3 regions of the Bacillus sp. AFS031507 genome follow, and region 2 is predicted to be linked to each of the others. Evidence: predicted binding sites of a transcription regulator. Region 2 holds the regulator's gene; each other region holds the start of a gene.
The links. Region 2 encodes Rex, which represses fermentation and respiration genes when NADH is low (regulators of the CRP and FNR family bind a similar motif). Its sites were predicted from a motif close to TTGTGAAATATTTCACAA; they were not measured.

Region 1 (4,376 bases), on a different contig from region 2:
TTTGCTATTGAGCTAACGGGTGCAAGAGTTAAATAAGGGACCTCTGCGGCGATCCCTTTTTCTTGTTGTGCTAACGTGGCAGGTTAGTTGAAGAATAAATCACTTTAATTTGTTAAAATAAAAAACAAATGGATAATGGAAATTCGCTAAAATGATAAATTAAAGGTGAGAATTTTTTGAGTGATTTCTTTTGGAATATTTTTATATTGTTCTCTGGGCTTATGCTGTTATGGCTTGGTATTTTTTCTTTAAATAAAAAAAAGTATCAAAATCCTGATACATGTATGCAATAGATTTTAACTATTACACCCTTACCACGAATTATTAATTATTGGCTTATAAAAATACTGTTTTTAGTTTCAGGACTTCTGTGTTTATTTGCTATTACTTATACATTATTTACTCAATAAGAGGAATTACTAATTGCAGCTAATGGGTGCTTTAGCGAAAGATCAGAGCTGCCAATTGTGGCAGCTTTTCTTATTGTGCTAACGGAGCAGGTTAGCTGAAGAACAGGATAGAAATATAGATGTTTTTATGTCGTATTTGACTAATACTGTGCAGTAATTCTTCTAAAGATGGACATCCTTTAATTAAAATTACCATGTCTAAAGGAGGCGGATTTTGGTGAATCCAGGAGAAGAATTATTGTACATGGTTACTGTATTATCGATAATCCTTCCGTGACATAGAGCAAATTAGTATATTCGTCCTCTTTCTTTCAATTCGGGCTTAAAAATCATCTCTTGCCATTTGTAGAAACCATAAATAATAACAGATAGAGCAACGAAAAGAATAAATCGTTCCCACGAAGAAATATTAACCAATTTGTAAATCCCTAAAATATCTTGAAACAAATAATGAATGGGGAAAATAGCAAACATGAAATCCAATAAGATGTTAGTAACAAGATATATCCAAAATTTTCTGTAAGTAAAATAAAAAATCCATAAAGTTATTACCGGAAAACAATGAAGTTCCTTATATTGATGATTGCTATGCTTTAAATGTAACCTCAGAGGAAACAGTTTATATTTACTATTACTCGGACTTTCCTTTAATGAAAATTGAAAAGAATGATTATGAAATATTTAATAATATTCCAGTTGAAGGTAGCAAAGCGTTTGCGATCATGAATAACTTTGTCTTGTTCAATAATGGTTATGACGAAGAAGGTAAAATACATTTGTACTCAATGAAAAATAATTGCTTACAAAGTTTCAATCTATTAAATTTGAATGGCGATATCCTTAATTATGATGATTCTGTGGGAGTAAATTCTTCTTTGAAAAGGATAAAGATATATATCTGTTAAATTTAGAGGACTTTTTAAAATCCATATAAATTAATAAGCTTACTTCATAAATGAGAAAGACTATTCTTATTCAAGTAACGCATGCTTTACTTCAACAAGGGGTAAAGCCTTTTTCTTATTCAAGTAACGGGCAGGATAGTTGAGGAAGCTCTTTCGACGAAAAGGACATTCCTGGTAGTACAGAGATGCCCTTTTTTACTGTTTGATTAGAATTTAAAGTCTAGAATCATCTTACTGGTTTCACCTGTAAACTTATAATTATAAGACCCTTTTAAGCTTTCTAAGTCACCGGTAGCTTTGATGATTGTTGCTGGAGAATCTAGATCTCCTTTATCAAATATTCCTTGCTCTATAGCCGTAAATGTCCCCTGTTTTCCCTTGTAAGTTCCTTCGAAATGCAGAAATCCGGAAATTTTAGAAGTGGCCAAGTGACCATCATCTATAGTAGAGTCTATATAAAATAATAAATATTCAACAAAGGCTTTTCCTGTTAATTCACCCTCAATATCATATTCAACATGGGCAATATTAATAGGGAATTCTTTTCTAGTGTCGTCTACTGGCTTTTCATCCCATTTGCTTACTGTAAATGTTACCTCCATACGTAAATCTCCCTTCATTATTAAATAGTAATTCACCTCCAGTATAATATCCAAAAAGCACCATTATCAATAATAGCATAGGATTGTTTTTATTAATTTTTCTTTACGAACTTTGTGAAATATTACACTTAAAGTAACGGGTGTGTTAGTTGAACAGGCTATCGAAAATGGATAGGAGAAATAGCTCAGTATAGTGAACTGAGCCATTTTATTTTCATTACAAAAACAGATACAAAAAGCGGTACAAATTTAATTACATTTTTAATTGCATTTTCGGGTTTTTCGATAGGAAACGGAACCCGTTAGCTTTATGAACCTCTCTTATCGACCGGCGACCCTCTTTTTTTCGGTGGACGGGCTTTATAAATTAAATTTTCCCTTTAGAGGAACATCCGCTACCACAGCTTGAACCGCTAGCATGATCGCCTCCATGCCCATAATCGTTTACTACGTGTTAAAATTTATAAAAGTTTCATTACTTATCAAAAAATAACAAGCGTAACGATAGGTTATCAATTTTTTCCTTTAGTTCCAAAAGTAGCATTAGATAAAAAAATTTATCTGTTCTGCAACTTTATTTAACTTTCTCCCAAACTACTTTCCTCTCCAATTTCTTAATATCCTTCTTTCATTAACCTGCAACCTTTAATAGGATAAGAATAAGGCTGTCGCAACAGCCTTTTTCTTTGATATACAAGCGCACCGATTTCAAAAAGTATATAACTTATCAGTCCCCTTTTTCTGTTAAACACTCTTCTTCGGGCTTCATTTTTATCTGTTTCCACTTTTCAATGCCCACTTTGCGAAATTGAGCAATTTCGATGTCAGTTCCATTTGTTAATGTAATAAACATTAAACAATGATCAGCACCATCCCTACCGTGAAAACAAATATTTTTAACATATCCACTTTTTATAGTTGGGTATATTACCTGAATTAACTTGCACCAATTTCCATATTTCACCTCTATTACTGATTCCCCATCATGACTCCATCCATGATAAGGTGCGCATAGAAAGTCCTCCTGATGCTGTTGCAAATCTGATATTCGATAACCTCCTTCTTCGTGAATAAGCTGGATAAATCCGTATGAATAGCCAAAATACTCAGCCCTCTTGCCCTCAAACCCCTCTATCGTTTCAATTTCATAAAAAAACCTTAATCCCCGTTTTCCATCTGGCACTTGACAAAGCTTTATCAAATTCGTATGACCTACACCAGCAAATAAATTTAAATAATCTTCATAGCTTAATTTTATTTGATAATTCTTAGACAAAAAATTGTATGCAAGCGGAAATGGAATAAGTGCTTGACCAATCGAACCGCAACTTCGCCCTCCCATATTTTCTGCTTCACGCAAAATACTAAAATAATTAAGCAGGGTATCTTCTGGGGTTCTAGTTAATTCTTTTGGTACTTGAATTTGGTCATGAGTTTTTTCATAATATGGTAAGAAAAAATCCCCATTATTAAATCTCAAATTTAAAGTTGGTAAACATGATGGACGAAAATACTTTTGTTGATAAGAAGTGGTGTCCATTTGATTTCGTAATAACACATTCATCACCCCATATTTAGTTTATGGGTGAACGAAAGATACGTGTAACCTGGATTTCTCCCTGTTTTGCATATAATTCTAATTCCATCAACTTAAGTTCTTTATTAACCAATAAGGCCTAGTTTATTATTCTATTTGTTTAATTACTTTTGCGGGATTACCGCCTACTACTACATTATTTGGTACATATCATCTTGTTATAGTCCTTCATATTTTAGGATTGGTTATTAGGTTCCACAGTTATGACGACATTACCTTTTTTGTGTCCTTTTTCGACATATCTATGAGCCTCAATGATCTCTTCAAACGCATAGGATCTGTCAATGACCACTTTTAACTTCCCCGTCTCAACAAGTTCTTTAAGAAAATCTAGAGCTTCTGAAGTTTCAGGTGAGTTTTGACTCAATATTAGTTTTTTGCTGCTTGTCAATTTAGTCCATAGCATTCGAACACCTGGTAACGGTACAGTGACATTTATATAGGTTCCGTCCTTCTTTAGCGATTTCATACAATCCGAAAACGAACTCTTGTCAACCGCTTCAAAGATCACATCATAAGTCTCGCCTTTACTCGAAAAATCTTCTGCAGTGTAATCAATTACCTGATCCGCTCCAAGAGATTTTACCAATTCTATATTTGTGGTACTGCATACCCCTGTAACATTTGCTCCGAGATACTTGGCAATCTGAACTGCATAACTTCCTACGCTTCCTGAAGCACCATAAACTAGAACCCTTTGACCGCTCTGAATATTAGCTTTTCTAAGAAAATACAATGCAGTGCGTGCTCCAATCGGAATGGCAGCTGCTTCCTCATATGTTAAATTGGAGGGCTTAATAGATACTGGTCCATCTTCAGGCAGACACTTATACTCGGCATAAGCACCAAAACCCAATAGAGA
Region 2 (8,886 bases):
TAGACGGGCTTTCTCACCGCCGCTTAAGGTGGAAACTATTTTTAAGACATCATCACCAGAAAATAAGAAATTACCGAGTACCGTACGTATTTCTTTTTCATTTTTTAGTGGATAGTCATCCCAGAGTTCATTTAAGACCCGCTTATTGGAGGTCAATTCAGCTTGCTCCTGGTCGTAATACCCAATCTGAAGGTTTGTCCCATAGAATATGGTTCCCTCAAGTGCAGGCAACTTTTTGATTATTGTTTTTAACAGTGTTGATTTGCCGATACCATTCGGTCCAACCAAGGCGATACTTTCACCTTTATAGGCCCGGAAAGATATGGACTCTGAAACCTTACCATCCTTGTACCCAACAGCGAGTGAATCCACTGTTAAAACATCATTTCCGCTTTGTTTTTCAATTTCAAACGTGAAGGAAGCAGACTTTTCATCGCCTAATGGACGATCCATCATCTCCATCTTTTCAAGCTTTTTACGACGGCTTTGGGCACGTTTGGTTGTCGATGCCCGCGCTAAATTCCGGTTGATAAAGTCTTGGAGATCCGCGACCTCTTGCTGTTGTTTTTCGAAAAGCTTTAAATCACGCTCATAATTTGCGGCCTTTTGATCAAGGTAAGTACTATAGTTGCCTGTAAACCTTTGGATTTGCTTACGGGATACTTCATAAACTTGAGTAACAACTTTATCTAAAAAATAGCGGTCATGGGAAACGATCAAAATCGCCCCATGATAACTTTGTAAATATTGCTCCAGCCAGGAAAGCGTATCAATATCAAGGTGGTTTGTGGGCTCATCCAATATTAGGATATCAGGCCTGGTTAACAAGAGTTTACCAAGGGCTAGACGAGTTTTCTGCCCGCCGCTTAAACTAGATATCATCAAGGATTTATCATGGAAATTCAGCCCATGAAGGACGGAGCGCATCTCTGCCTCATACTGATACCCTCCCAGTTCTTTAAATTTGACCTGAAGATGATCGTACTCTTTTAGGATTCTTTCGTACCTGCCACTGTCTCCAAAAACGAGGGGATCAGCCATTTGTTCTTCAAGTGTGCGGAGTTGTTTTTCCATCAATCGCAGCGGTTCAAAAACCGTCAGCATTTCATCCCATATGGATAATGATGATTCTAACCCAGTATTTTGAGCTAAATAGCCAATCGTCACTTCTTTTGGCTTGATGATTTCTCCGCCATCATGCGACAAGTGTCCGGCAATAATTTTCAATAATGTCGATTTTCCCGCCCCATTGCGTCCAACAAGGGCAACACGGTCCCGAGTTTGTAATTCGAGCTTAATATTCGATAAAATAAGGTCAGCACCATAATATTTTTGTAATTGATTAACCTGTAGCAAAATCATTCTCATTCACCTCTATTACATAGGATTAGTGTACCTTATTCCCGGTATGTCGGCAATAAACTGCTCGCCATATTAGCGGAGTGAAGTCTTAAACCGACATAAAATGTAATATATAGTTCAAAGTTTCACACACATATAAGGAAAAATAGTGTATGATTTGATGGGAGGATTTTTTATATGGCAGAATTTACGCATTTTAATGAAGAAGGCAGAGCAAAAATGGTCGACGTCAGTGATAAGCCGGAAACGGCACGTACGGCGCTTGCTCATTCCAGCATTACCGTTAGTAAAGAAATTTATGATAAAATAACTAATAATGAGATGAAGAAGGGCGATGTCTTAGCTGTGGCCCAGATAGCAGCTGTCATGGCAGCAAAGAAGACATGGGATTTGATTCCAATGTGCCATCCGATTCCATTAACAGGTGTTAATATTTCTTTCTCTTGGGAACAGGATAAGGATGAGAACTATCAATTATATATTGCTGCAGCCGTTAAAACGAAAGGGAACACAGGTGTAGAAATGGAAGCGTTAACAGCCGCATCCGCATGTGCCTTAACGGTTTATGATATGTGTAAAGCCGTTGATAAAGGTATGGTAATTGGACCGACGTATCTTGTCGAAAAAACGGGCGGTAAAAACGGTGATTTTAAAAGAGATGAAAGAGTTAAATAAATTTTTAACTAAACCATTCATGGGGTGTGGGAGATTATGAGTAATGAAACAACGAAAATACCACAGGCGACAGCAAAACGGCTGCCCCTCTATTATCGATTTCTAAAAAACCTGCAAAGTTCAGGCAAGCAAAGGGTCTCTTCAGCGGAATTGAGTGAAGCAGTAAAGGTAGACTCAGCAACGATTCGCCGCGACTTTTCCTATTTCGGTGCGTTAGGAAAAAAGGGCTATGGGTATAATGTTAATTACTTAATATCCTTCTTCCGAAAGACCCTAGATCAGGATGAATTAACTAAGGTTGCCTTAATAGGAGTCGGAAATCTTGGGACTGCCTTTTTAAACTATAACTTTTTAAAAAATAATAACACAAAAATAGAATGCGCCTTCGATGTGGATCCCGACAAAATGGGAACCATGATTCGCGAGGTACCTGTTCACCCTATGGACGATTTAGAGAAGGTGTTATCAGAAACTAATATTTCAGTGGCGATATTAACGGTTCCGGCTCCTGCCGCACAAATGATAACCGATCGACTGGTCCAAGCGAATGTAAAAGGGATCTTAAATTTCACTCCAGCGAGGTTAAATGTTCCACCCTTAATAAGGGTCCATCATATTGACTTGGCTGTGGAGCTTCAATCGCTAGTCTACTTTTTAAAGCATTATCCAACGGTCGAAATAGATGAAGAATAATTAGTTAAAAAGGCTTTCCACAAAATTTGTGGAAGGCCTTTTGTATGATTAACTCCCTGCTTTTTTTAATTACATAATCTATAAAAATACTTTCTTATGCACTAAGATGTAGGTAGATAAAATGCAAGCGGTTACTAACCGGGAAGTGGGGGAAATTCAATGTCAATTTTACGAGATGAAGCGTTAAAAATGCACAAGGAACACCAAGGCAAGGTTGGGATTTATTCTAAGGTGGCAGTACATAATGCAAAAGATTTAAGCCTTGCCTATTCACCCGGTGTGGCAGAGCCATGTTTGGACATTTATGCAGACGAAAATAAAGTCTATGATTATACCTCGAAGGGCAATCTTGTCGCAGTGGTATCCAATGGGACAGCGGTCCTGGGGCTTGGAAACATTGGACCAAAAGCTGCGATGCCTGTGATGGAAGGAAAGGCCGTGTTATTCAAATCGTTCGCAGATGTTGATGCCTTTCCCATTTGCTTGGCCACCACTGACACAGACCAGATCGTAGAAACCGTCAAGCTGCTAGAACCAACATTTGGCGGAGTGAACTTGGAGGATATTGCTGCGCCGCAATGCTTTGAAATTGAAGACCGCCTCCGCAAAGCCTGCGAGATTCCTGTTTTTCATGATGACCAGCATGGAACCGCGATTGTAACAGCCGCTGGTCTAATCAACGCATTAAAATTAGCAGATAAAAAAATTAAAGATATTCGTGTTGCCGTAAACGGAGCAGGTTCAGCTGGAGTAGCAATTGTTAAGCTCCTGCTGCATATGGGCGCGAAGGATGTTATTTTATGCGATACAAAAGGAATTATTTATGAAGGCCGCCCGTTCGGAATGAATCGATTCAAAGATGAAATGGCGCGAATGACAAATCGCGAGCAAAAACAAGGAGCGTTAGCCGATGCGCTCGTTGACGCAGATGTGTTTGTGGGGGTATCAGCAGCCGGGGCCGTTACAAAGGATATGGTTGGTTCTATGCACCGTAACCCGATTATCTTTGCCATGGCCAACCCTGTACCGGAAATTATGCCCGATGCGGCCAAAGAAGCAGGAGCACTTGTAGTGGGTACAGGACGATCTGATTTTCCAAACCAGGTTAATAATGTGCTTGCTTTCCCAGGTATTTTCCGCGGTGCTTTAGATGTCCGTGCAAAGGAAATCAACGAGGAAATGAAGCTTGCTGCGGTATATGCAATTGCTGGATTAATTTCAGATGAAGAACTTCATGCTGATCATGTTATTCCAGACCCTTTTGATCCTAGGGTCGCAGCACAAGTAGCGGCTGCAGTCGCTTACGCTGCAATGGAAACAGGGGTAGCTCAAAAAAATGTCAATGTTGAGGAAATAAAACAACGCCTATTATCATTAGCAGAAGCAAAACAACCAGTGCATGTTTAGGTCGAGTAAAATCTAGCTTTTAAGGGAGGACTATCTCAAACTAGAGGTAGTCTTTCAAATTTTGGGAATTAGGGCATAATTCCGATATACCTTTTAAATTTTTAGTACAATAATGAATGATAGTTTTTTTCTTTTTTAAATCGGTGGGTATGACCACGTTTTTAGGTAAGTAATTTTAACATTTCCTAGAAGGACATCTAGGGTTTTGCAATCGGAGGGGATGAAGTTGGCGATTGTGCTGACGATGTTTGTGCTTGGGATATTATTAGGATTTGTTGGGGCGGGCGGCTCCGGCTTTATTATTGCCATCTTAACAGTTATTTTTGGAGTACCAATACATATGGCGTTAGGGACATCACTAGCAGCGATGGTGTTTACGAGCATGTCAGGTGCCTACAGTCATTTTCGTCAAGGAAATATCTCAATTAAAACCGGTTTAATCGTAGGCGGATTTGGGGCAGTTGCCTCCTATTTAGGTTCAAAACTAGCCAGTTTGATTCCGATCCATTCTTTGCATTGGTTAACAGCAGGGATGTTATTTTTGTCGGCTGTAATACTGGTTGTACGCTTATTTATTGTTCAAAAAATAAAGGCAAACAACAAAAAAGTGAAACCTGGCAACCTGGTTCTCATTAAGAAAGCGGCAGTCGTCGGGTTGGTTACCGGATTGTTGTCTGGTACATTTGGGATAGGTGCTGCGCCGTTCATTCAAATCGGATTGCTTGTCATCATGGGACTTTCGCTTAAACAATCAGTGGGTACAACAATGCTCGTTATTTTGCCAATCGCTTTAGCAGGAGGAATCGGCTACTATTTAGAAGGATACCTGAATTTAACCCTGTTAGTTGAAGTGGTAGGAGGAACGATGATTGGCTCCTATGTCGGGGCTAAGTTTACAGCCCTTGCTCCGCAGCCTGTATTAAAAAGTGCGATGGTCCTGACCCCTATTATCGCAGGAGCTATTTTGCTCATAAGTTAAGGCATCATTCGCAAGGATGGTTAACTTCCTTTGAAAATTAATCCTCAGACCAGCCTAAGTTAAAGAAAGCTTTTAGACTGCAATGTATTTTCATAAGAATGCTTTGCATCCTTTTTGCGTTTACTAACCCTGTTGGTTAGTATGTCATCAGGTGAAAATCAGAATGGTGCCTGTCGCCTTCTCAAAGATGGAGGGAAATATGAGAAAGGGAAGATGGAGTTTACAGACGGTAATTATTGTCTTTGTGTGTATGGTGGTTACTTTTTCACTTTTGATAACAGATTTACTTATCAGTTCGAGAATTGCTAAGGAGACGGAAAAAGGTCAGGCTGAGAAGGCGAGAAATGTGGCGCGAATGGTTGCTCATAGTCCGCTTGTGATTGATGCGATGAGTGGAGAACAGGATGTAAAGGAAATCCAAACGTTTGCGAATGAAATGAGAAAAGTGACAAACGTTTACTTTATTGTTGTGATGGATATGAGGGGGATCCGTAAATCCCATCCTGATAGCAAAGAAGTTGGCAAACAATTCAAGGGTGGAGATGAAGGGCCGGTACTAAAAGGGAAAGAGCATGAATCTATTTCAAAAGGAGCTCTAGGACCTTCTTTACGTTCTTTTACGCCGATTAAGGATGCAACTGGGAAACAGATCGGGGCAGTAGCCGTTGGGATTTCTCTTGATAATGTGGAAACGGCCGTCAATAAGAGCAGAATAGGGATATATATTGGGACGATGATTGGTATCTTAATCGGTGTTCTCGGGGCCGTGATTTTAGCCAGATATATAAAAAAAATCCTACTTGGGCTTGAGCCATTTGCGATTGCAAAATTATTAGAGGAACGCAGCGCGATGCTTCAATCGGTGCGTGAGGGAATTGTGGCAGTTGATCAACAGTCTAACATCACACTCGTCAATCGAGCGGCCTTAAAGCTGTTCGATAAAGCAGGCCTGCAAGATAACCCGATGGGGACAAATATCGAAGAATATATGTCATCTACTCGCTTGGGTGATTTGTTAAAAACTGGTAAACCTGAATTGGATGAAGAACAGAATATAAATGGGATGACCATTTTAACCAACCGAGTCCCTGTGATCGTTGGTAATAAGGTAGTCGGCGCGATTGCTACTTTTCGGGATAAAACAGAAATACAGGTGCTCGCTGAACAACTGACCGGAGTTAGAATATATGCTGACGCACTCCGGGCTCAGGCCCATGAGTTTATGAATAAACTTCATGTTATTTTGGGGATGGTCCATACAGGTTATTATGAAAAAGTGGTCGAATATATCAGTGAAACGGTTGACCATCGAAATAGCGAAATTGGCTTTGTGACAAAAAAGATAAAGGACCCTGTATTAGCTGGCTTTTTAATTGGAAAGTTGAGTTATGCAAGGGAATCAGGGGCAGAGTTATCAGTTTCCTGTGAGCAGCCTCTTCCGCAGCCCGCTGTTTCTGATGTGACACACGAACTCATAACCATTGTTGGCAATTTAATTGATAATGCCATCGAGGCTATGAATGGTTGTATGGTTAAAAAAATAGCAATAGAATTCGAATATGGCGATGATATTTTAACAATCGAAGTAAAAGATACGGGGGCAGGGATAAGTGAAGAACTGCAAAACCAAATTTTTAACAAAGGATTCTCCACAAACGGTGAAAATAGGGGGTTAGGACTGTATCTCGTTTCGCAAGCGGTTAAGAAGCTGGAAGGGGAATTAATTCTTTCATCAAAGCCAGGAAAAGGGACCGTTTTTACCGTGTATATACCATATGAAGGAGAGGGGGACCAGAATGATTCGGGTAATGATTGTTGAAGATGATCCAATGGTAGCAGAATTTAATAAACGCTATCTTGAGCAAATTCATGGTTTTACCTTGATGGCAATGGCCGCATCCGTGGAAGAGGCGATTAAGAATATTGAAAGGCTAGAAATCGATCTTATCTTATTGGATATATTTATGCCGGGGAAACTAGGACTAGAGCTGTTAATCTACCTTCGTGAAAATGAGAAAGAGACCGATGTGATTATAATTTCAGCCGCATCAGATATGGAGCGGATTAAAAAGGCTTTAAGGTACGGAGCCGTTGATTATTTAATTAAACCTTTTGAATTTGAACGCTTTAGTAGAGCATTAGTTGCATATAAGGATCAAACCAAGTTTATTCAAACTCAACAAGTGATTAACCAAGACGTTTTGGACCATCAAATTCTGCACCGAGAGGATAAGCCCGTGATCGAAGATTTACCAAAGGGATTGACAAAAGATACCCTTAAGCAAATTTGGGATACGATTCAAGAGTTAAAAAATACCCCCTTTTCAACAGAAGACGTGGTGAAGGTCGTCGGGATTTCTCGAGTGTCGGTTCGTAAGTATTTAAATTTTTTAAAGGAAATTGGAATCCTGGACGTTAAGGTAATCTACGGTACAGTGGGAAGACCCGTATACCAGCATGAATTTAATCGATTGAAACAACATCTTATCAAAAACTTTTTGTAAGCAGCCTAAAACTGCTTACTTTTTTTATTTACAAAAACCTTATTAAATTTACATAAACTATGAAAGCGGTTTAATTGGAAATATGATAGAAACATAAAGAGTTAGGGGGATGAACATATGGAGCCAGCTAGAAAGTTGCAACCGCTTACGGTTGTTCCAGGGGAAAAGGAAGAGAAAAAAGGACTTTTAGGTAAATTTGGAAGTATGAAAGTAGGGGTAGTTCCACTTCCGCTTTATATCGTGATCGCAACTGTTGTCTATTTTTCTGCCGTCTATAACCTGCTTCCAGCGGATATGATTGGCGGCTTTGCCGTTATTATTGTCATGGGTATTTTACTAGGGGAACTTGGTATGAGGATTCCGATTTTGAAGGATATCGGCGGCCCTGCTATTTTAGCACTCTTGATTCCGTCTATATTAGTGTATTTTAGTGTCATTAACACGACTGGAATGAATGCGGTTACCCAGTTGATGAAAACATCCAATTTCCTTTACCTATATATCTCTACTTTAGTAGTAGGAAGTATTCTAGGGATGAATCGCAGAGTCCTGATTCAAGGCTTCACACGCATGTTTGTACCGCTTATTGTCGGAACAATAGCATCTGTTGCTGCAGGCGTTCTAGTAGGTTTGCTTTTTGGATATGACATGAAACACACACTTTTCTATATTGTTGTTCCAATTATCGGTGGTGGGATTGGAGAAGGAATTTTGCCGCTGTCATTAGGCTACGCAGAAGTGCTCGGAAAATCTTCTGAAACATTTGTAGGGCAATTAATTCCTGCAGCGGTGATTGGAAATATTGTCGCGATCATTTGTGCAGGGATTTTATCGCGCTTAGGGGAGAAAAAGAAGCATCTGACAGGTAATGGAGTATTAGTGAAGACAAAAGGCGGCGATGGAATCACAGAAGCATCAACAATTGATAAGCCGGTTGATTTCCCACTTATGGGCGCAGGATTGTTAATTGCCTGTAGTTTCTTTATCTTAGGTGGACTGGGGAATAAATTCCTAGGCATTCCTGGACCAGTGTTAATGATTATTGCAGCAGCTGTTGTAAAGAGTATAAAAGTAATGCCAGCTAAAATGGAACAAGGGGCTTATCACTTATATAAATTTGTCTCATCAAGTTTAACATGGCCATTAATGGTGGGGTTAGGTATGCTTTATATTCCGCTTAAGGATGTAGTCAAAATTGTAACCCCAGGATATGTGGTTGTTTGTGCCGCTGTGGTAGTGGCAATGATTACTACTGGCTACTTTGTA
Region 3 (8,886 bases), on a different contig from region 2:
GGATTTATTGCATGGCTAGGAATTGCAGTCAGCCATTATCGTTTTAGAAAAGCATATTTGGCCCAGGGCAGGGACATGAATGATTTGAAATTTAAAGCGAAATGGTTCCCGCTTGGTCCGATTCTCGCTTTTGCAATGTGTGTCTTTGTCATTTTCGGCCAAAATTATCAAGCTTTTTTAGCAAGTGAGATTGATTGGTATGGAGTAGCAGTGTCGTATATTGGTTTACCGATCTTTTTGGCATTATGGCTCGGGTATAAACTCGTTCATAAATCGAAGGTCGTTCCACTAAAGGAATGTTCTTTTGATGAGATGTCATCAAAATAGAAGGTTTAGAGGAAGGGTATAAATTCTATAGGGTGAATTAAAATAGAATAGTTATGGCACCTGCCAAAAAGCACAAGCTAAACCTAGCTAGTGCTTTTTGACTAGTAGAGAACTCGCCATAAATAGAAGGTTGCATAGGATTCCCAATTTGCCCAGGGGATTGATAATGCAAGGATTTCTTCTTTGGTCGGCTTTCTATCCATATTTAATAGCGTTTTTATCGCATTAATTAGACCGACATCATCGATCGGGAAGGCAGTCGGAAAACGAAGGCAGCGCATCAGCACATAATTGGCAGTCCATGGGCCAATCCCGCGTATTTTAATTAAGCTTTTTTCGACCTCTTTAAAATGACCGGCTTCCATTAATTTTTCTTTGGATAATTCGCCGCTCGCCATTAATTTGGCAATTCCAATAATATATTCACTCTTTTTGACGGTCATTTTAATATCTGCGAGATCCTTTGGTGTGAGTTGTGCAATTCGTTCATAGGACGGAAATATCCAATAATTTTTGCCGTCCCATTCAATGGACTCACCAAATTTTTCAACGAATTGTCTCTTTAATGTGTAAGCGAATCCTAAGTTAATTTGCTGGCCTAAGACCCCCCAGCAAAGAGCTTCAAACAAATCGGGAATGCCGATAAGGCGTAATCCATAAAAGTCTTTTACGGGCATTTTAAGTAAGGGATCAGCTTTGGCAATTTCATAAAAAGGAGTTAAATCGTTATCGAGGTCAAACCATTCTCGAATATAATGGACTACCTTATTAGGATCGCGCGGTTTACCTTTTAAAAAGTGAACAACCATTTGGTTTTTCTCGTTTACTTTTATTTGTACAAGTGTTTGAATTTCGCCAATCGCGATGACTCTTGTAATGTTATCATTTTCAATTTCATACATACATTCATTTTTATTCCGCTGCAGATATCCAAAGTTTGCTTTCATATCAAACGCTTCAGGCAATGGAATGACAATATATTCATTAACTTCGTTAATTTCTTCTCCAAGTGTGTTGGACAATTTTTCCTACCCCTTCCTTTTGCTATATTCTATTATTATCATAAAAGTAAAAAAAATATTTTTTTATCTTGCTGTTACATTCAAATTTTTTTATTATTCATGCAATTACGTGTATATTGATTATGTAGTAATGTTAATCGCTGAATGATAGAGAATCTAATTCTGAATGTGAGGAATCTTAGTTGAAACCAAAAGTTATTGTCTATAAAAAAGTCGATTCTACTGTTATAGAATATGTACGTGAAACTTGTGAAGTTATTTATTTTGAAAAATTAGATTCGGAGTCACTTCCTAGCTTTTATAAAGAATTAAAGGATGCTGAAGGGATTCTGGGCTCTGGACTAAAAGTGGATGAAAAGTTTTTGGAGCTTGCGCCTCAACTAAAAATTGTCAGCAATATCTCAGTTGGCTACGATAATTTAGATATTCCTGAAATAACTAAGCGAAAAATTATGGCTACTAATACTCCAGAGGTTTTAAATGATAGTGTTGCCGATACCATTTTTGGTTTATTACTAGCAACCGCTAGAAGAATGCCGGAATTAAATCAGATTGTAAAGTCAGGGAAGTGGACATCGCAAGTGGGTGAGAATCTGTATGGAGTGGATGTGCATCATAAGACATTGGGAATTATCGGAATGGGAGAGATTGGCTCAGCCATTGCCAAACGTGCACATTTTGGCTTTGATATGCCCATTTTGTATCACAATCGCTCACGAAATTTAGAAGCCGAACAAACTTATCAAGCAACCTACTGTTCCCTTGAAGAAATTTGTCAGCACGCAGACTTCATTTGCTTAATGACACCACTAACACCAAAGACAGTTAAGCTAATTGGAGAAAAGGAATTTAAACTAATGAAGAAATCCGCCATTTTTGTTAATGGTTCGCGTGGAGCAACTGTGGATGAAGATGCCTTGGTTCAGGCCCTTCAAAATGGGGATATCTTAGCTGCAGGGTTAGATGTCTTCGCACAGGAACCAGTAAGTCCAGATCACCCACTTTTATCAATGGATAATGTAGTCACCCTGCCGCATATTGGGTCAGCTACCTACGAAACTCGATTGAAAATGGCCAAAGTTGCAGCGGAAAATCTAGTCCTTGGATTGCAGGGTAAACAGCCGCTTTCATTAATTAATCAAGATGTTTTAACCGAAGTTCACTAAATAAACAGGCGTGAAGAATCTTCTTAAACAAAGGATTCTCCACGCCTGTTTTATTAATCTACGATTAAAACATAGGGTATGGATTTTTTTAAAAAGGACAAAAGAATAATACTAGAAGTTCCAAATGGAAATATCCAACAGCCATTTCTAGGTGCCTGACACCGGATTTTGTGAGATAATCGAAATGTAGTATGATAGAATTAACTTTGGTTTGTTTGGAAGACTTCTTAGGAGAGGATATTAGATGACCAATAATGAGATACCTTCTCTACAGAAGGATGGAAAAGTTACGATATTGAATCAACGAAATACATCAAACATAATGAATGATCTAAAGTTACTTTTTAAAGCAAATGTATTAATCGCTAATGTTTTGCCTGTCTTTGCAGGATTCTGGTTAGCCTTACATTTTACCAATGCTTCATTTACAGCCCACCTGGATTTATTTTTCTTAACAATTTTCGGAAGTACAATGGTAATGGCTGGGGCACTCGTGCTCAATAACTGGTACGATGTTGATATTGACACTGTAATGGATCGAACAAAGGGTCGTCCAACAGTAACGGGGAATATTTCTTTGAACGCAGTTTTAACAATAGGTATTGCTCTAAGTATATTAGGTCAAATCCTTTTACTCTTTACGACCGTTGAAGCGGCGATATACTCCTTTGTCGGATGGTTTACCTATGTTATTTTATATACCATGTGGTCAAAACGGCGGTATACAATCAATACAGTAATTGGAAGTGTTTCTGGTGCCGTTACACCTTTAATAGGATGGACAGCAATCGCACCTGGTTTTCAAAGAGTCCCATTGATCTTGTTTCTTATCTTGTTTATTTTTCAAATGCCGCATACCTTTGCGATTGCCGTAAAGAAATATAAAGAATATAAAGCAGCTGGAGTAGCCATGCTTCCCGTTGTTCGCGGATTGGCTGTGACTAAACGGCAAATGGTGATCTATATTGCTTGCTTATTTCCATTACCATTTTTTTTAACGATGCTTGGAAATACTTTTATAGTGGTTGCTACGTTGCTTAACGTTGGATGGTTGGTTGTGAGTATCAGCGGATTTTTTACTAAAGATGATTTAAAATGGGCACATGTGAATTTTCTATATTCCGTTAATTATATAACAATATTGTTTCTCTTGATGGTAATTGTTACATTGCCGGTATTTAGTTAGTCGAGATCAAATGAAACTCAAACTATAGATAAGTGAAAGCTGTTCCGAAAGTATGCAAGTTATTTGCAAACTAATGGAGCAGCTTTTTTGTGTTTGAAAAAAGGCAGTTCCTTTTGGGTGTTCACGAAAAAAGCTGAGCAAATGTGATACAGTTCACTTCGATGATAATCATTCCCATCTATTATTAAGGTATGAAATATAAGGGGGTTGATTTTCAGTGGGGGACACAAAAGTTAACAACAAAAAAAAGCATGGCGAAGGGCACGAGGCTCCATTAAAAGGAACATGGATTTCTGTAGGATTGGTTGGGGTCGTAATTCTCGCTACGTATTTAATAATATATGGCCTTTATATGGCTAGAGTATAGGAGGGGATGACAGATATGAAAATGCATCTTGATGAAAAAATATGGCTTACCTTGAGTTTCGGTATGATCATGATATTCATGCTTATTACTGGCTATCAAGCATTTGCCTTGGAAATGGGACCACCGAGTAATAATGAACTAATTGATCCACAAAAGGTAGACCAAACAGCGCCATTCGATAAACCGGGTATTACCAAGGTTGGCGAAAATGAATATGAAGTAGTTATGACATTACAAGCTTTCAGTTTTAATCCAGGTAATATCAAAGTCCCTGCTGGATCGACAGTGCATTTTACATTAACCTCAAAAGATGTTGTCCATGGATTTGAAGTTGCAGGTACGAACCTAAATGCAATGGTCATGCCAGGACATATTCAAAAAATCACTCAAAAATTTAATAAAGCGGGAACGTATTTAGTGTTATGTAATGAATATTGCGGTGCCGGTCACCAAATGATGAGTACAACAATTACGGTTAAATAAAGGGGGGAAGCAAAATGCAAACAGCAAAATCACAGACATTTAAAGATAAAGCAGGTAGAGTGATGGGAATCAGCAAGGAAGATGCCCTATTAACGAAATCATATATATTTGTAGCATTTATAGCATTACTTCTTGGCGGAATTCTTGGCCTTGTGCAGGGACTGAACCGTGCCGAAATTCTGGAATTATCATCATGGATAAACTATTATCAAGTTCTAACAGCACATGGTTTAATATTAGTTGTTGTATTAACTGCTTTCTTTACGATTGGTTATTTTTATGCCAGTCTTTCACATACTTTAGGGGGGATTCTTCCTAAAGTAAGAAAGATCGCATGGATTGGCTTTGGATTGAAGATTGTCGGGTTTGTTTTAGCAGTAATTCCAATCATTATGGGTGATGCATCTGTAATGTATACTTTCTATCCGCCAATGGCAGCTGCACCAATGTTTTATATTGGTTTAGCATTAATTGTGGTTGGTGTTTGGATGTGTGCTTTCGGTGCCTTTATCCAAGTTGCGAATTGGAGAAAGAATAACAAAGGACAGCATGTACCAATCCTTGCTTATTTTGCTACTGGAGTATTTGTCCTATTATTTTTCGGTTCCATACCTGTAGCGATAGAAGTAATCGTTATGATTATTCCTTGGTCATTTGGCTGGGTCGAAACAATCAATGTTATGGTGGCACGTACACTATTTTGGGCCTTTGGACATACGTTAGTTAATATTTGGTATTTAACTGCTGTTTCCGCATGGTATGTCATTGTACCTAAAATTATTGGTGGAAAACGCTGGAGTGATACGTTAACCCGTGTTGTTATTATTGGCTTAGTAGTTATGAATATTACAGGTGGATTCCATCACCAAATTGTTGACCCAGGAATTGATCCAGCCGTTAAATTTATGCACGTATTTATGAGTTTGGCGATTGGATTCCCGTCCTTAATGACAGCATTCGCCATGTTTGCCGTTTTTGAACGTACAGCAAGAAAACAAGGTGGAAAAGGCTTAATCGGATGGTATAAAAAAATGCCATGGGGCGATGTTCGTTTCCTAGCTCCAATGATTGCGATGATTGCCTTTATACCTGCTGGTGCTGGTGGAATTGCTCAAAGCACTAACCAATTGGATCAGGTCGTTCATAATACGATGTGGATTGTTGGACATTTTCACTTAACGCTTGGCATGTCTGTAGTGATGACGTTCTTTGGCATTAGTTATTGGTTAGTTCCATATATTTCAAAACGTGTATTAACACCGCAAATAAATAAATTAGGTGTGATCCAAACTTGGATTTGGACAATAGGAATGATCTTTATGTCAGGTGCTATGCATTGGGTTGGATTACTTGGTTCCCCGCGTAGAACTTCTTTTACAACTTATGGAGACAATGCAACAGCATTAAGCTGGAGCCCATATTTAATGTGCTTAGCTGTTGGCGGCACCTTATTAATTATCGGTGTTATTCTTCAAGTGTATGCAGTAATGAATATGATGTTTTTTGCACCAAAGGGAGAAACAGAATTTCCTATTGCTGAGGAAGAAGATAATGCAACTAAAACTCCATATTGGACAGAGCGTTGGGGCCTTTGGATTGTGATAATGCTATTAGTTGTTGCAATGGCCTATGTCATCCCATTAACTGAATTTATCGTTAATGCACCTCCGGGATCACCACCATTCAAAACTTGGTAATATATTATTAATTAAAAAAGAGATAGCTCGTTGGTTTGGGCTATCTCTTTATTCTTAATTTAGTCATATATAATTGCAAAATCAATAATTTGGGAAGTGATCTTCGTGATCAAAACTCGGCATAATACATTTGCGTGTTTGCTTGTTATCTTATTTGGGTGTGCGTTGTTCTATATAGGAACCGATGGATTCCGAGCATTTACGTCAGAAACGGCACGGGTCAATAAACTAATTGGCGATAAGCCCAAATTCCCAGAAGTAAACTTTGAGGATAGTAAGGGGCGGAATTATTCTATTTCTGAGTTTAAGGGCAAGTATGTATTTATTACCTTTCTTTATACGTCTTGTACAACAGTTTGCCCGCAATTAGAAATGAACATGTCTAAGGTTTACGATAAGATACCAAGCAAATATATGGGCAAAGATATTGAATTTTTAAGCATAAGTTTTGATCCTGTCAGGGATGATCCAGGTACATTAGAAAAATACCGAGGCTATTTTAATAGTGATGGAGAAACATGGAGGATGGCAAGAATACCAAATCAAGCTGAATTGGATTCGTTGTTAAAAGAATTTGGTGTTATTGTTATTCCTGACGGAAATGGAAGTTTTGCACATAATTCAGCTTTTTATTTAGTGGATAAAAATGGCAGTCTGCTTGATGTCTTAGACTATAAAAAGATTGCTGAAGCTGCTAATAAGCTAGTAGGTATTCTTAAGAAGGAAGCGGGGGAGTAATCTTGAAGCAATCAATCTATGGCTTATTGTTACTTCTTGCCTTAATACTTTCTCCTGTTGCAAATTTAATGGAATCAGTCATGGTTATTCACATGCATATGCAAATGCCTTTGTTAATTTTTACAGGATTTCTAATTGCACGATTTTTTCAACTGCGATTCCCTCACTTTTTTGAAAAATGGAATGGTAATGGTGTACCAGGAATTTTGTTGTTTGTTATCATAGTTGTTTACTGGACGCTGCCTCGTTCAATGGATGAAGCATTGAATGAACAAAGCATGGAACTATTTAAATTTGTCAGTTTACCATTACTAGCTGGTATACCACTAAGGGATAGCTGGAAAAAACTTCGCCCAATTGGGAAGGACATTACTTTTTACTTTTTTGCCATCTTGTTTTTTGGAATGGGCTGGTTGTACATTGACTCGCCAGTGCAATTATGTAATAACTACCTTGTAATCGAGCAAATCACGCTTGGTTGGGGATTTTTGACGACGGCAATCTGCATGGTGATTTATAAGGTTTATATCGCTTTTGTTGATCCATCGAAATATGAATAATTAAATACAGATGAGCCTAAGCCTATATGGATTAGGCTCTATTTTGTGAAAAGGCTAAAATATGAATGTAATTTTGGTGCTTTTTATAAATGATAACTGTTGGAAAAGGAAAAATTTTTGAAATTGAAATATACTATAAGGGAAGGGACGTGATGATTTTGAAAAAAGGTTATATGGTGATTGGAATAATTGTAGCAGTGATTGTTATTTTTGGTGCAATGTTAATTTCCAGCTATAACTCTTTTGTCAATTTAGAGGAAAATGTGGACCAGTCCTATTCTCAAATTGAAAACCAACTGCAAAGAAGGCTGGATTTAATTCCGAACTTAGTAAATACAGTGAAGGGTTTTGCTTCGCATGAAAAAGAAGTGATTGCATCAATCTCAGATGCACGTGCAAGACTAGCCGGTGCGAATACGCCGCAGGCACAAGCCACAGCAAACGCAGAACTTTCAGGTGCGTTAAGCCGTCTACTTGTAGTCGTAGAAAATTATCCCGATCTTAAAGCAAATCAGCAGTTTACCCAATTAATGGATGAACTTGCAGGAACAGAAAACAGAATAGCTGTCGCACGTAAAGATTATAATGATCAAGTGGCGGTGTACAATAAAAAAGTAAAAAGATTTCCTGGGGCAATTATTGCAGGTATAACTGGGTTTGATGAAAAAGAATATTTTAAAGCGGACCCTAGTGCCAAAGAGGCTCCAAAAGTTGACTTTGGGGACGATCAATAATGAAAACAAAACGGATCTTCAGCCTTTTGTTGGTGTTTATCACTTTTTTTCTCTGTGCTGTAAATGCACAAGCTGAGGATGTCCAAATTCCGGCACCTGTTGGAGACATTTACGTACAGGATTTTGCCAATGTATTAAACGAAACAGAAAGAGCAGAATTAATTAATTTAGGCAGGAACATTGAAGACCAAACAACGGCACAAATTGCAGTTTTGACAGTAGAAACAATAGGAGACCAAACGATAGAAGAGTTTGCAAATGAAGCTTTTCGGCAATATGGAATCGGAAATAAACAGGAAAACAACGGTGTATTGCTCGTCTTGTCTATGCAAGAACGCAAAGTAAGGATCGAAGTAGGCTATGGATTGGAAGGCAGAATTCCGGATGGAAAAGCAGGTCGAATTCTTGATGGATATGCCATTCCATTTTTAAAAAATCAACAGCCAAATCGAGCAATTGTTGAAACCTATAAAGCTCTAACAAAAGAAGTCCTCGCTGAGTATGGCAATGAAGGAGACGTAAGTAAACAGACAAAGGCAACCGGTGAAAAAGGATTGGGTATTCCTGGTTGGTTAATGGTCATTGTTATTATTGGCGTTGTGTTTT

Region 1: the regulator Rex is predicted to act here: its motif matches at 2,030-2,047, upstream of COE25_RS29945 (DUF3224 domain-containing protein).
Region 3: the regulator Rex is predicted to act here: its motif matches at 3,843-3,860, upstream of COE25_RS30230 (cytochrome C oxidase subunit II).

Annotation. Positions count from the first base shown of each region.
Region 1 covers NZ_NUOW01000096.1:394-4,769, reverse strand. Annotated here, with positions in the region: gene COE25_RS29945 (DUF3224 domain-containing protein) at 1,522-1,917, opposite strand; gene COE25_RS29940 (hypothetical protein) at 2,645-3,475, opposite strand; gene COE25_RS29935 (NAD(P)-dependent alcohol dehydrogenase) at 3,690-4,376, opposite strand, start outside.
Region 2 covers NZ_NUOW01000035.1:3,849-12,734, forward strand. Annotated here, with positions in the region: gene COE25_RS25070 (ABC-F family ATP-binding cassette domain-containing protein) at 1-1,362, opposite strand, end outside; gene moaC (cyclic pyranopterin monophosphate synthase MoaC) at 1,540-2,037, shown strand; gene COE25_RS25080 (redox-sensing transcriptional repressor Rex) at 2,074-2,730, shown strand; gene ystJ (NADP-dependent malic enzyme) at 2,890-4,137, shown strand; gene COE25_RS25090 (sulfite exporter TauE/SafE family protein) at 4,364-5,116, shown strand; gene dcuS (DcuS/MalK family sensor histidine kinase) at 5,316-6,935, shown strand; gene COE25_RS25100 (response regulator) at 6,913-7,620, shown strand; gene COE25_RS25105 (2-hydroxycarboxylate transporter family protein) at 7,738-8,886, shown strand, end outside.
Region 3 covers NZ_NUOW01000013.1:471,033-479,918, reverse strand. Annotated here, with positions in the region: gene COE25_RS14955 (amino acid permease) at 1-327, shown strand, start outside; gene COE25_RS14950 (DNA glycosylase) at 429-1,325, opposite strand; gene COE25_RS14945 (2-hydroxyacid dehydrogenase) at 1,532-2,515, shown strand; gene cyoE (heme o synthase) at 2,760-3,701, shown strand; gene COE25_RS30230 (cytochrome C oxidase subunit II) at 3,919-4,068, shown strand; gene COE25_RS14935 (cytochrome c oxidase subunit II) at 4,084-4,551, shown strand; gene COE25_RS14930 (cbb3-type cytochrome c oxidase subunit I) at 4,566-6,248, shown strand; gene COE25_RS14925 (SCO family protein) at 6,354-6,986, shown strand; gene COE25_RS14920 (hypothetical protein) at 6,989-7,546, shown strand; gene COE25_RS14915 (LemA family protein) at 7,720-8,280, shown strand; gene COE25_RS14910 (TPM domain-containing protein) at 8,280-8,886, shown strand, end outside.